Regions from separate parts of the Priestia sp. ABM2_011 genome, predicted to be linked through region 1. Evidence: riboswitches for the same ligand, from Rfam matches in the RefSeq annotation. Region 1 holds a riboswitch; each other region holds the start of a gene.
What was found. A riboswitch is a leader RNA that binds a small molecule or an ion and turns the genes downstream of it on or off. The one in region 1 is predicted to bind cobalamin.
Positions count from the first base shown of each region.

Region 2: another riboswitch for cobalamin. It lies ahead of nikA (nickel ABC transporter substrate-binding protein); the one in region 1 lies ahead of ACXAE4_RS12865 (cobyric acid synthase).
Region 3: another riboswitch for cobalamin. It lies ahead of ACXAE4_RS18045 (ABC transporter substrate-binding protein); the one in region 1 lies ahead of ACXAE4_RS12865 (cobyric acid synthase).
Region 4: another riboswitch for cobalamin. It lies ahead of ACXAE4_RS03490 (ribonucleoside-diphosphate reductase subunit alpha); the one in region 1 lies ahead of ACXAE4_RS12865 (cobyric acid synthase).

Region 1 is NZ_JBSWUB010000001.1:2,368,660-2,371,816, forward strand. It holds gene ACXAE4_RS12855 (APC family permease) at 1-221, shown strand, start outside; gene ACXAE4_RS12860 (YdcF family protein) at 280-843, opposite strand; cobalamin riboswitch at 991-1,170, shown strand; gene ACXAE4_RS12865 (cobyric acid synthase) at 1,263-2,789, shown strand; gene ACXAE4_RS12870 (FecCD family ABC transporter permease) at 2,995-3,157, shown strand, end outside.
Region 2 is NZ_JBSWUB010000001.1:4,802,250-4,805,406, forward strand. It holds gene ACXAE4_RS25265 (GNAT family N-acetyltransferase) at 1-115, opposite strand, end outside; gene nikA (nickel ABC transporter substrate-binding protein) at 185-1,726, opposite strand; cobalamin riboswitch at 1,871-2,061, opposite strand; gene ftsZ (cell division protein FtsZ) at 2,064-3,068, opposite strand.
Region 3 is NZ_JBSWUB010000001.1:3,356,045-3,359,201, reverse strand. It holds gene ACXAE4_RS18055 (YpjP family protein) at 1-505, shown strand, start outside; gene ACXAE4_RS18050 (thioredoxin family protein) at 694-1,008, shown strand; cobalamin riboswitch at 1,099-1,231, shown strand; gene ACXAE4_RS18045 (ABC transporter substrate-binding protein) at 1,491-2,450, shown strand; gene ACXAE4_RS18040 (adenosylcobinamide amidohydrolase) at 2,539-3,147, shown strand; gene cbiB (adenosylcobinamide-phosphate synthase CbiB) at 3,152-3,157, shown strand, end outside.
Region 4 is NZ_JBSWUB010000001.1:641,910-645,066, forward strand. It holds gene ACXAE4_RS03480 (o-succinylbenzoate--CoA ligase) at 1-63, shown strand, start outside; gene menC (o-succinylbenzoate synthase) at 67-1,170, shown strand; cobalamin riboswitch at 1,449-1,634, shown strand; gene ACXAE4_RS03490 (ribonucleoside-diphosphate reductase subunit alpha) at 1,768-3,157, shown strand, end outside.

The DNA.
Region 1 (3,157 bases):
CTGACGTTGTGAAATTTGCACAGCAGCTTAAATCTGCTTGGTGGCTAGTTGCTTATTATATTATTATGCTTGTTATCTCTTATCTAGGTTCATTTGGTGGAGGACAAGGTGTGTTAAGCAACCCACTTGACTTAATTTTAATTGCTCTTGTTTCACTCGGTATTTTCTACTGGGCGAAATACACAGGTTTACCAAAAGCAGTTATCGATACAGATGATTAATAAAAAACACGGCATGAATTCATGCCGTGTTTTTCGTTTGTATAGGCGTGTACTCTATTTATTTATCAAACAGCCATGTTTTTAATATAGCAGCATACTCACGAAAGTAGGCTTGAAGTTTAATTGAATTTGGTGTCTTTGCGCCTAAAGGATAAACATCAAAACCTTGGCGCTTTGCAATAATAGAAGCGCGAAACAGATGAAAATCACTGCTAACAAGCACGATTCGTTTATCTTGAATATCAACTTTCTTTTTGGTGAAAGTAAAATTCTCAAAAGTAGAAGTTGACTGACCCTCTTTTATAATTCGATTCTTTTTAATTCCTGCTTTTCGTAGAAAACGGTAGGCTGCCTCTGCTTCAGAAATTTCTTCATCAGATCCTTTTCCACCCGTTACGATAACTTTTGTTTGTTTATGAGTCTTTAAATAAGATAAAGCTGTTTTTGCTCGCTCTTTTAAACTAGGAGACATTTGATCACCATCTACTTTAGAACCTAAAACGAGGACATAATCTGCGTTTTGTGGAACAGACTTGTGAGCAGTTTGATACATACAAAAAGATATAATTACTATATAAAGAACAAGCGAACCAATAAAGGTATAAATCATTTTTTTCTTCAACTGTGAGCACCTTCCTAGCTATTTCATAAGATGTTTGGAAAATAATTGTTATTATAGCATACGAGACCCAAATAAGTATAAACACAGTAATATATAATAATAGAAGAAAATCGTTATTGTGAATGGCTATAAAATTCGTTACAATAAAGAATAAATGATTTTAAAAGTGCCTCTAAGGAGGATAATAGGGAAATCGGTGAGAATCCGGTGCAGCCCCCGCTACTGTAAATGTGGATGAACCTGCAAAGACCCACTAGTCAAACTAGGAAGGGTGCAGAAGTAAAATGAAGCATAAGCCAGGAGACCTGCTTTTAAAAACCCCTTATTTTTCGGTGGGAGAAATAAGTCAAGACAATGTGTTAATGAGCGCATGACCAAACCTTGACTTTTACAGTTAAGGTTTTTTTATGTGGTAGGGAGTGGATAAAGTGAAAAAAGGAAAACCTCTTATGATTCAAGGAACGCATTCAGACGCTGGAAAAAGCATGATTGCTACAGCATTTTGCCGTATTTTTAAAGAAGACGGCTATCAAACTGCACCGTTTAAATCGCAAAACATGGCGCTCAATTCATACATTACAATGGATGGAAAAGAAATTGGCAGAGCGCAGGGAATTCAAGCAGAAGCTGCTGGAGTAGAAGCAACAACTAATATGAACCCTATTTTAATTAAACCAACTCGTGATCATGAATCTCAAATTGTCGTTCATGGAAAGCCGCTTCGTAATATGTTTGCTTTTCAGTATCGGCAAGAATTTTTTAATGAAGGTTTGAACGTTATCACTGAGTCTTATAAAGAGCTTGCCAGTCATTATGATCGAATTGTGATTGAAGGTGCTGGAAGTCCTGCTGAAGTCAATTTGAACGATCGGGAACTGGTAAATATGCGCGTAGCAAAGATAGCCCAAGCGCCTGTTGTGTTAGTAGGAGATATTGATAAAGGAGGGGTTTTTGCGAGTCTGGTGGGTACTCTTCAATTGCTTCCAGATGAACATAAACCTAGAGTAATTGGAGTGTTAATCAATAAATTCCGAGGAGACTTAGAGCTTTTAAAACCGGGGTTGAAGTGGTTTGAAGAATACACGGGAGTTCCGGTACTAGGAGTGATTCCTTATATGCACGACGTGGAAATTGACGCTGAAGATTCGCTATCACTCAGAAATTACTCAACGCTTGTGAATCCGTTAAAAGAAATCGATATTGCGGTTATCTCGTATCCTCGCATCTCAAATTTTACGGACATTGATCCTCTAAGCTTAGAAGAAGACTGTCATGTGAGACTTGTAACCAAGCCATCACAACTAGGTACGCCTGATTTAATTGTTTTACCAGGAAGCAAAAATACGATTGAAGATGCGCAGTTTTTACAAGAAAGCGGCCTGGATCTAGCCATTAATCAAGTCTTGAACGCAACGAACGCTCACGTTATTGGCATCTGCGGGGGATATCAAATGTTAGGCGAGACAATTACGGACCCCGATGCAGTAGAGTCCCGGATTGAATCTATTAAAGGGCTGTGTTTGCTTCCAGTGGAAACCGTTATGACAACCAGCAAAAAAACAGAAAGAGTTTCTGGATATGTTCAGTTAGAGAGTGAGAAGGTTTCAATTGAAGGCTATGAAATTCATATGGGAAAGACGATTTCTAAAAGCATGACGGAAGCCTTTGCGGTGGTAGATGATCAAAAAGAAGGAACGGTTAAAGACAACATCATTGGCACGTATGTTCATGATGTGTTTCATAACGATGCTTTGCGCAGAGCTTTGCTTAATCAAATTCGTAAACATAAAAAATTGCCGCCTATTACGGATACATTCAACAGTCGCCTGCAAAAAGAGGAGTCTTTTTCAAAAGCAGCAGCATATGTGAGAGAAGCTGTAGATATGGAAAAGCTGTATCATTTAATAGACAACTATAAAAGCCCGGAGCAAGCACAAAAAGTGTAGCTTGTAGAGGTTTTCGCTTGTTTTTTCACCGAGAACTTTAGTACGCTATTCTACGTTGCCTAGTTCAACAGTCTAGCACTCGTAACAAATAAAAGATGATTGTTTCCAATACTATGTAGGATGGAAACATGGTTTATGGACAGGAAAATGAATGGTTAATGTAATGTAAAACATCACGCCTCGTTTCCTAGAGGAGCTGAAAGTATTGATTTTTAAACGTATTTTTTTAAACAAAGCATCTATTTTATACATAGTCAGTTTATTTATTGTATGTACTTCGGTGATTATGGGAGTATTTATTGGTACAGTTTCGTTAACCGTAGGAGATACAATCAAAATTATTATTGGCCACCTTACCGGACTATCCT
Region 2 (3,157 bases), 2.4 Mb from region 1:
GCTGATTTTTTTCCAGCATAGGAAATAGCTCATTCCGCATATTCATGACAAACTGAATCACTTCAGCATCCTTTTCTTTTACTTCTTTAATTTGATACATTTGTACTTCTTGCACGTTTACTGTCACATCCTTTTAACGATCATTGTATACTTTTTCTTTTCTCTGCTTATGCTGCAATGTTAACTACGGCGTTACGTCTAAATGCTGAGTCAGCATATAATACTCGCTTGGATGTGTTGTCCAGTTTTTCACTTTTTGATTATAAGCAACAACAATGTTTGGATGTACAATCGATGACGTCAGCATTTTTCTATTAATCAAAGCGGTTGCTTGTTTGGCTAACTGATCTCGTTTTGCGTCATCTACTGTTGAATTTAACTGTTCTATCATTTTTGTTAGCGTATCATCATTAATCCGGCTGGCATTTAAACCACCGCCGGGCAAATAGTTCGTACTTAAATAATAACTGGCATCTCCTCTAGGTGCTGTGATAAGGCTGTACAATGCTAAATCCCAATCATCTTTTGCCATTACATATTCATCGCTATCTTCAACTAGGTGAATCTTAATAGTAATTCCTAACTCTTTGGCATTAGACTGTATAAGCTGAGCAATTAAAGGCAGTTCTGGCAAAGAACTGTATGTGACAAGAGAGAGCGATAGTGGCTTTCCATTTTTGATTGCTTTGTCATTTTTGATTTGATAGCCTGCTTTCTCTAAATATTTTTTAGCAGATGTCATACCTCTTTGCTCATTAGCAGTACTATCAGCAAAAGGAAATTGGGGTAAAAATGGACCTCGAGCCGCTGCCGCTTGATTGTTCATGATGCTGCTAACAATTTCTTTTCGGTTCAATAAGGTATCGATAGCTTTTCTTACATTTTCGTCTTTTAATGCGTCATTGGTTTGATTGTAAAGCAATAAATGGGTGCGCACACTAGGTACTCCACTTACTTTAAAAGACGGATCTGTTTGTAAAGTGCCCAAGCTTTCTAAAGGCGGGCGATAAATAATATCGGCTGTTCCAGATTGAAGAGCAGCAACTCGCGCATTAGCATCTTCGTTAAATCCAAAGATCGCACTTTTCAATTTCACTTTTCCACCCCAATAATTTTCATATCTTTCTAATTTCACTTGATTTCCTTGATCAAAAGACAAGACGCGAAATGGACCCGTACCAATGGGCTTCTTAGCTATATTAGAAGCATCAACATCTATAATAGCTGTATTTGGATGCACTAATTCAGAAGGAAATTTAGGCATTGGTTCTTTTAATGTAATTGTCAGCGCATGACTGTTCGCTTTCATTTCTTTAATATTTAAAGCGTTTTTCATCGCATAACTTTGGTCTATCGTTCTTTGAAGAGAAGATTTAACGGCATTTGCATCCAGCGCTTTTCCATTTTGAAACGTGATGTTCTTTCTTATCATAAATGTCCATGTAAGGCCGTTATCTTTCGTTTCCCACTTTTCAGCAAGCCAAGGCTTTATTTTTAAATCGTCGTTGATTTTAACAAGCGTCTCCCCTACTCCCCCACGAACTGCTGTATAATTATCGTCCGTATGAGGATCAAGCGTTGCAGATGTAAAATTAAATAAAAACGTCACACTTTTATCCGTTTTCTTTCTTTCTTTTATACTTACGCTCTCTTCATTAGGAGCGCAAGCAGTGAGGCAAAGTAACACGAGAAATATCATAGATACAAGTTTTTTATTATTTATCATTCATTTTTCCACCTTCTATTTTAATACACAAAAAAAAGCACTTCTAAAAAGAAGTGCTTGCCTTCACAACAAATTCAGATAAACGTATCCCTTGTTTATCGTATTTTTGATTCTGCCAAAACACCTCCCTATCCTCGTAGGTTATTGTGTGCTGCGATTTATGGCAGGTCTCCTGGCTTCAAGTCATTGCCTTATACCGCCTTCCCGTCTCTAAATAGACAGTGGCTTTTTGACATAAGGCTCCTTGTTACAGTGGCGGGACCGCTCCGGATTTTCACCGGATTCCCTTTTAAGGCAATTGAAAAACAATTGCCACCATAAAAGCTGGTTATTTAATTTAGTAGCGTGCTCTTGAAACTCTAGAAGTGGAAGCTGATGGTGAAATATCTTCATCATCAAATCCAGTGGCAATAACGGTTACCATCATTTCGTCCTTTAAATCTTCATTAATCACAGATCCAAAAATCATATTTAAGTCCTGATCAGAAGCGGACGTGACAATATCTGCTGCTTCCTGTACTTCGTAAAGACTCAGGCTGCTGCCGCTCGTAATGTTCAGCAGCACGCCTCTTGCTCCATCAATCGATGCATCTAGCAGCGGACTAGAAATCGCTTTTTTCGCTGCTTCAATTGCTCGATCTGATCCCGAAGCTCGTCCGATACCCATAAGCGCAAATCCTTGATTAGACATAATTGTTTTTACATCAGCAAAGTCAAGGTTAATCAGCCCCGGAACAGCGATTAAATCTGAAATACCTTGAATACCTTGGCGAAGAACATTATCTGCTTCACGGAATGCTTCAAGCATAGGTGTCTTTTTATCAACGATTTCAAGCAAGCGGTCGTTTGGAATGACAATAAGGGTATCTACCGATTCATTCATCGCAGTAATACCGCCTACTGCTTGCTTGGTACGTTTATTTCCTTCAAACTTGAAAGGGCGAGTAACTACTCCAATTGTTAAAGCATTTAGTTCACGGGCAATTTGGGCAATAACCGGAGCTGCTCCAGTACCAGTGCCTCCCCCCATGCCAGCTGTTACGAATACCATATCTGCGCCTTGCAGTACTTCTTGAATTTGCTCTCTGCTTTCTTCTGCAGCTTCTCTTCCTACTTCTGGATTAGCTCCTGCACCTAATCCTCGCGTTAATGCCGCACCAATCTGCATTTTCACATCTGCTTTAGATAAATTAAGCGCCTGAGCATCCGTATTAACGGCGATAAATTCTACCCCTTGTACACCATGTTCAATCATACGGTTAACGGTGTTATTTCCTCCACCGCCGACTCCAATTACTTTAATTCGCACTAATGGCGATACATCTGCATCAAATCCAAACATTCTAAGTTCCTCCTCAATGATCAAAATTACTTTCTCTTATTATCCGAAAAAACACGTGAAGAACCTTTTACTCCTATGTTTAACGCGTA
Region 3 (3,157 bases), 990 kb from region 1:
AGCGGACAAGCAACATAAAGCAGGGTATGTAAGAGAAACAACTCCTGTTACAGCTGTTATAGAAGATATTCATTTGCCATATGAAGAACCAAAATATGAAGACGTTTCATCATTTGTTACGTATGCAATGGAATCAGCTGAAAAACAGTCAGTGGAAAAATTCGGAACAAAAATTGGTCCTGTCATTGAAGATGAATTTCGTCAAGCAGTGTTACCTAAAATTGAAGAAGTGCTGACCGACATTGGCACTGAACGTGAACAGTCAATTCAGAATCTCGAGATAAGCGAGCACCCTGCTGCTGGCTACGGTGAAAAGATTTTCCATGTATATGACCGGGAAACCGGTCAGGACTTAATACGGTTTCATGTACGGCGTGAAAATCCTCCAAAAGATGGATACTGGTTTAATTTTCACTATCATGCGGCCGCAGATAATTTTCAAAAGCATTATGATTTAGGGAAAATTTATTGGAACCGAAACATGCCGCCTAAGTGGTTCAGCTGATAATAGACACAACATTCTACAATTTCGAAATGTTAGCTTTTTTAAGCTAGCATTTTTTTACGTCTAAAACCGTTATGGTCTAAATAAGCTGAAACATTAGCACAACGATAAAAAAATCGTTTATAATGAAGTCAGACTTCTTACTATAGAATTGTAGGAAGGAACGAATAGACGCTGGAGGTAACACAATGAAACAATTTACGGAAGAAAAACAATTTCGCGAACAAATTAAGAATGAAACACTAAGCGTTGGGATTTTTACGACAACGTGGTGTCCTGATTGCAAACGTTTGGATATGTTTATTGATGAAATCGTTGACGAAAATACAGATAAAGCATGGTTTAAAATTGACAAGGATGAGTTTGAAGAACTTTCTGCTGAAAACAATGTAATGGGTATTCCTTCTCTTCTTGTATATAAAAACGGTGAAAAAATTGCGCACCTGCACAGTGCAAATGCTAAAACGCCTGAAGCGGTCCGTGAATTTTTAGCAACTCTTTAATTCCCTAAGCTGCGAGAGCATTCTCGCAGCTTTTTTTGTGAGAATGGCTATTTCCATTTTTCGATGAGTGGGGTATACTAGGACAAGTGAATAATCGTAAAGCAATAAGGTCTCAATTTAAAGATTGAGTGAAAAGGGAAGTCTGGTGAAAAACCAGCGCGGTCCCGCCACTGTAAGCGCTTTGTGCGTAAGTCAGGAGACCTGCCTTATTGTTAGCTGTGAAACCTTCGAGGAAGGGTGAAGCAGGGTAATGAACATACATATCAAGTATAGTGAACGGATTCTTTTCCTGCTTATCTTGACGTTACCTGCTTTGCTTTCAATTGAAAGTAAAGCTTTTTTATTTTGAAGCTGCTGCCGAGCAGTATACATAGTCAAAGCGGAAAAAACGGGATAGCGCTGCTTTTTGCATGATCATTTGCTTTTTCTTTAACGTGGAGGTTTCGTATTCACAATGAACAATATATAGGGGGAGTATTTAGATGAAAAAATGGCTTTCGTATTCCATTATTGCGCTGTTAGTCATCGTACTTGCTGCATGCGGTGCAGGCAGCCAAAGCAACAGTGATAAAAAAACGAAGCAAGATACAGAACAAACGTCACAAGCTGCGTTTCCAGTGAAGGTAAAAGACGCGCGTGATAAAGAAATTACGTTGAAAAAACAGCCTAAGAAAATTGTTTCATTAATGCCAAGTAATACGGAGATTGTATATGCCCTTGGCCTTGAAAAAGAATTAGTCGGTGTCACAAGCAACGATGATTATCCTAAAAGCGTAAAGAAAAAAGCGCAGGTGGGAGATATGAACGTTAATGCAGAAAAAGTTATTGCTTTAAATCCTGATTTAGTGCTGGCACACGCTTCAAGTATGGGCGTTTCAGATGAAGTATTTAAACAAATTGAAAGTGCGGGTATTCCGGTATTTGTTGTAAAAGATTCAACAACGTTTGATACGGTTTATGATTCTATTACGCAAATTGGTAAATTAACGGGTAAAACAAAAGAAGCTAATCAAACAATTAAAGACATGAAAGAAAAAGTAGCTTCAATTAAGAAAAAAGCAAAAACGATTTCAAAAGAAGATCGTAAAAAAGTATGGATAGAGGTATCGGGAGCTCCTGAGATTTATACAACAGGAAAAGGTACGTTCATGAACGAAATGCTTACTATGATCGGTGCTGATAACGTAGCGGCTAGTGAAAAGGGTTGGGTTAAGTTTTCTGAAGAGCAAGTTGTTAAGTTAAACCCTGACGTTATTATCGCAACGTATGATGCAGACAAAAATGAGATTATGAAGCGTCCCGCTTGGAGCAGCATGACTGCTGTAAAAGAGGGGAATATTGAAAAGGTTGATCAAAACAAAATCAACCGCTTAGGACCTCGTATTGTAGATGGCTTAGAGGACTTAGCAAAAGCAGTATACCCTGAGGTGTACAATAAATAAAAAGAGGGACCATATTCCAGTTCGAATTGAAAAGGGGATTGGTCCCTTTTCACATCTTAAAATTGAAGAACGGCCTGAGCTTTTAATCATGAAAACCGAGACTTCTTATAAAACATACAGCTCAGGCGTTTTAGGAACAGGCATCACGGAAACGGACACCTTTTACAATCGATTTGTTCATAAAGACTATTATTCAGATACTCCTTCTTTAGAGTATGAGCAATATTTGATGAAAGAAAATGTGCGCCATGAGCAAATCGTAGGGTTGATGACAGCCGTTTGGTTAAAAGAAAGAGCAATTTACTGTTATGAAGGCTACGGAGTAAGAGTAGCTTCCGTGATAACGGCTGGCGTAGGAAACGCAGTGGATATTACAGCTGACGAAGCTGTCCCGTTCTATTCCTCTCCCGGTACAATTAATATGTTTTTTTTCGTGGAAGGCACGCTTACGGATGCTGCGTTTTTACAGCTTTTTATTGCCGCTACAGAAGCCAAAACAAAAACGCTGTCACAGCTGGGTGTCATAGATCCAGCTACAAAGACGATTGCTACGGGAACATCTACGGACAGCATCTCAGTTGCAGCGTCTCAGCAAGGACCATTATATGAATATGCAGGCTCTATGACCGCTTTAGGTCAAGCGGTAGCCAAGCTGGTAAAAATAAGCTTAGAGCAGGCACTTAAGGGAAAGAGGTGAAGAAATGAGT
Region 4 (3,157 bases), 1.7 Mb from region 1:
CGAACGGCCTCTAATAAAATCATACGCCGGAAGCTATCATCGTTCATACAGAAAGGGATTTAATCGATGATTATCAAAAAAGTACATCTTTATAAAATTGACATGAAGCTTCTTTCTCCTTTTTCAACAAGCTATGGTACGGTCCAGGATCGAGAATTGATTTTGCTTGAAGTAGAAGATGAAAAAGGATTTACAGGATGGGGAGAAGTCGTTGCTTTTTCATCTCCTTGGTATACGGAAGAAACGATTCAGACATGTTTTCATATGTTAGACGATTTTTTAATTCCTTCGCTTCTTCACCAGCAGCTTCAAAAACCAGAGGATGTTCAAAAGTTATTCAAACCTCTAAAGCGGAACAACATGGCTAAAGCAGCTTTGGACTGTGCTGTATGGGATTTGTATGCAAAGCGCCAAAATAAGCCCTTAGCTGAAGTAATTGGCGGAATAAGGCCTGCTGTAGAAGCTGGAGTGGTAGTTGGCTTAAATGATATTTCCATCATGAAAGAACAAATAAAGACTTATATGAAAGATGGTTATAAGCGCTTTAAAGTGAAAATTAAGCCAGGCGCTGACTATGAGCTACTGAAACAAATTCGAGATGAATTTCCAAGCATTCCTCTTATGGCTGATGCCAATTCAGCCTATACGTTAAGCGATAGTGATTCATTGAAAAAACTAGATGAATTGAATTTAATGATGATCGAACAGCCGTTAAGTTCGGATGATATCCTTGATCATCGATTATTACAAAAGCAAATGAAGACGCCGATTTGCTTAGATGAAAGTATTGTGAGCTATGAAGATGCACGTCATGCAATCGAACAAAAAAGCTGCAAGATTATCAATGTGAAAATCGGTCGAGTTGGCGGAATGTCTGTAGCAAAAAAAATTCATGATTTATGCGCCCTACACGGTGTAAGGCTTTGGGTTGGCGGAATGTTAGAAGCCGGGATTTCACGAGCTCATAACATCGCCCTTGCCACACTGCCTTCTTTCACGATACCAGGTGACATTTCTGCGTCGTCTCGCTATTGGGAAAAAGATATTATTAAGCCCGAAGTAGAGGTAGAAGCCGGAGTAATAAAGGTGAAGGAAAAACCGGGGATAGGATACGATATTGATAAAAAGTTTATCAAAACAATCACAGCATTTGAAAAAGAATACAAATAATTAAAAACCGTTTTTTATGAAAAACGGTTTTTTTATTGATGTTGGCAATGTTTAGTAGAAAAATAGGACAAATTTTTTAAAAAGAGCACATTGTTCCATCAAGCGTGTCAAAACATGTTATGATGGAGTAGTTTGATGAAAAAAGTCGAAGGATTTTATCGTAAAAAACAAAATTATTTTTGAAAATAGGTTGATAGTTTTCTAAGTTGTCCTATATAATGTGTTTATAACATAACACAATATGTTGTTTGTTAAACAATAATAAAATACTATATTTTGTGTTTTCCAGTGAAAAAGGTGTCTGATAAAAAGACTTAAAAGGGAATTTGGTGAAAATCCAAAGCTGTCCCCGCAACTGTGAATGCTGATGAAATAAGGAGATCCACTGTGAGTAAACATCATGGGAAGGCCTTAAAGTAAAAAGAAGCATAAGTCAGGAGACCTGCCTTTTTTATGTCGTTTTATCTTCTTCGGGAGGTGAGAGGGTAGAGCGAGGATTGAGAAAAGACTTAGTGTCTTCTTCTATCTTCGTTCTATTCGCTCACCGAGGTACGGTGAGCGATTTTTTATTTTGAAGTGAAGAGAGGAGCCATATTTATGGTGAATACATTAAAGCCTACAATTCTACATGAATTAACTGCATATATTGAACGTTTAAAAAAAGAATTTACGCAACTTGATTTTTCTTTGTATGAGGAAAAGGTTATTCAAACTGTTACAGTAAAGGAAAATATGACGGACGAAAAGGTTGCAAACGTACTAATTTTGGCAGCCCTAGAGCGTATTTCAATGGAAGAACCAGATTGGACGTACGTGGCGGCAGACGTCTACTTAAACGAACTATATCGAAAAGCAGCGGACAACCGAGGTTATGATAAAAAAGAGAAGTACGGTTCGTTTTATCAGCTTATTCAAGAACTAACAAAAATCGGCATTTATAATAAACAGCTATTAAAAACATATACAGAAGAAGAAATTAATGAAATTGCTTCAGTCATTATTCCTGAACGCGATCGTTTATTTACATACATTGGATTGCTGACATTAGCAGATCGCTATTTAGCGACATCACATGATAAGCGTGTATACGAATTACCGCAAGAACGTTTTCTTATCATTGCTATGACGCTGATGTCTCAAGAAAAGAAAGAAAATCGAACAGCATTAGTAAAAGAAGCGTACTGGGCGCTTTCTAGTCTATATATGACGGTTGCCACACCAACACTCTCAAACGCAGGAAAGAGCTACGGACAGCTATCTAGCTGCTTTATTGATACGATTGATGACAGCTTACGCGGTATTTATGATAGCAATACAGATTTGGCCACGCTTAGTAAAAATGGAGGCGGAATTGGTGTCTACCTCGGTCATATTAGAAGCCGAGGAAGTGATATAAAAGGTTTTAAAGGCGTATCATCAGGAACAATTCCATGGATGAAACAGCTAAATAATACGGCTGTAAGTGTCGATCAGCTAGGTCAACGACAAGGAGCTATTGCTGTATATTTAGATGTTTGGCATAAAGACATTTTTTCATTCTTAGACGCGCGTTTGAACAATGGTGATGAACGCCAGCGCACGCATGATTTATTCACTGGCGTATGTTTGCCAGATTTGTTTATGGAAAAAGTAGAAGCACGTGAAGACTGGCACTTATTCGATCCTCACGAAGTTCGTACGCTGATGGGCTACTCGTTAGAAGATTTTTATGATGAAGAAGAAGGCAGCGGTTCGTTCCGCACTCGTTACGCTGAGTGTGTAAACAATGAACAGCTTTCAAGAGAAACAGTGCCTGCTATTGAGATCTTCAAGCGCATTATGCTTTCGCAGCTTGAAACCGGAACTCCTTATATGTTCTATCGTGATACGGTTAACCGAGCTAATCAAAACCGACACGCGGGCATGATTTACTGCAGTAACTTATGTACAGAAATCACGCAAAACCAAAGTACAACGGTCGTAACAGAGGAAATTACGGAAGACGGAA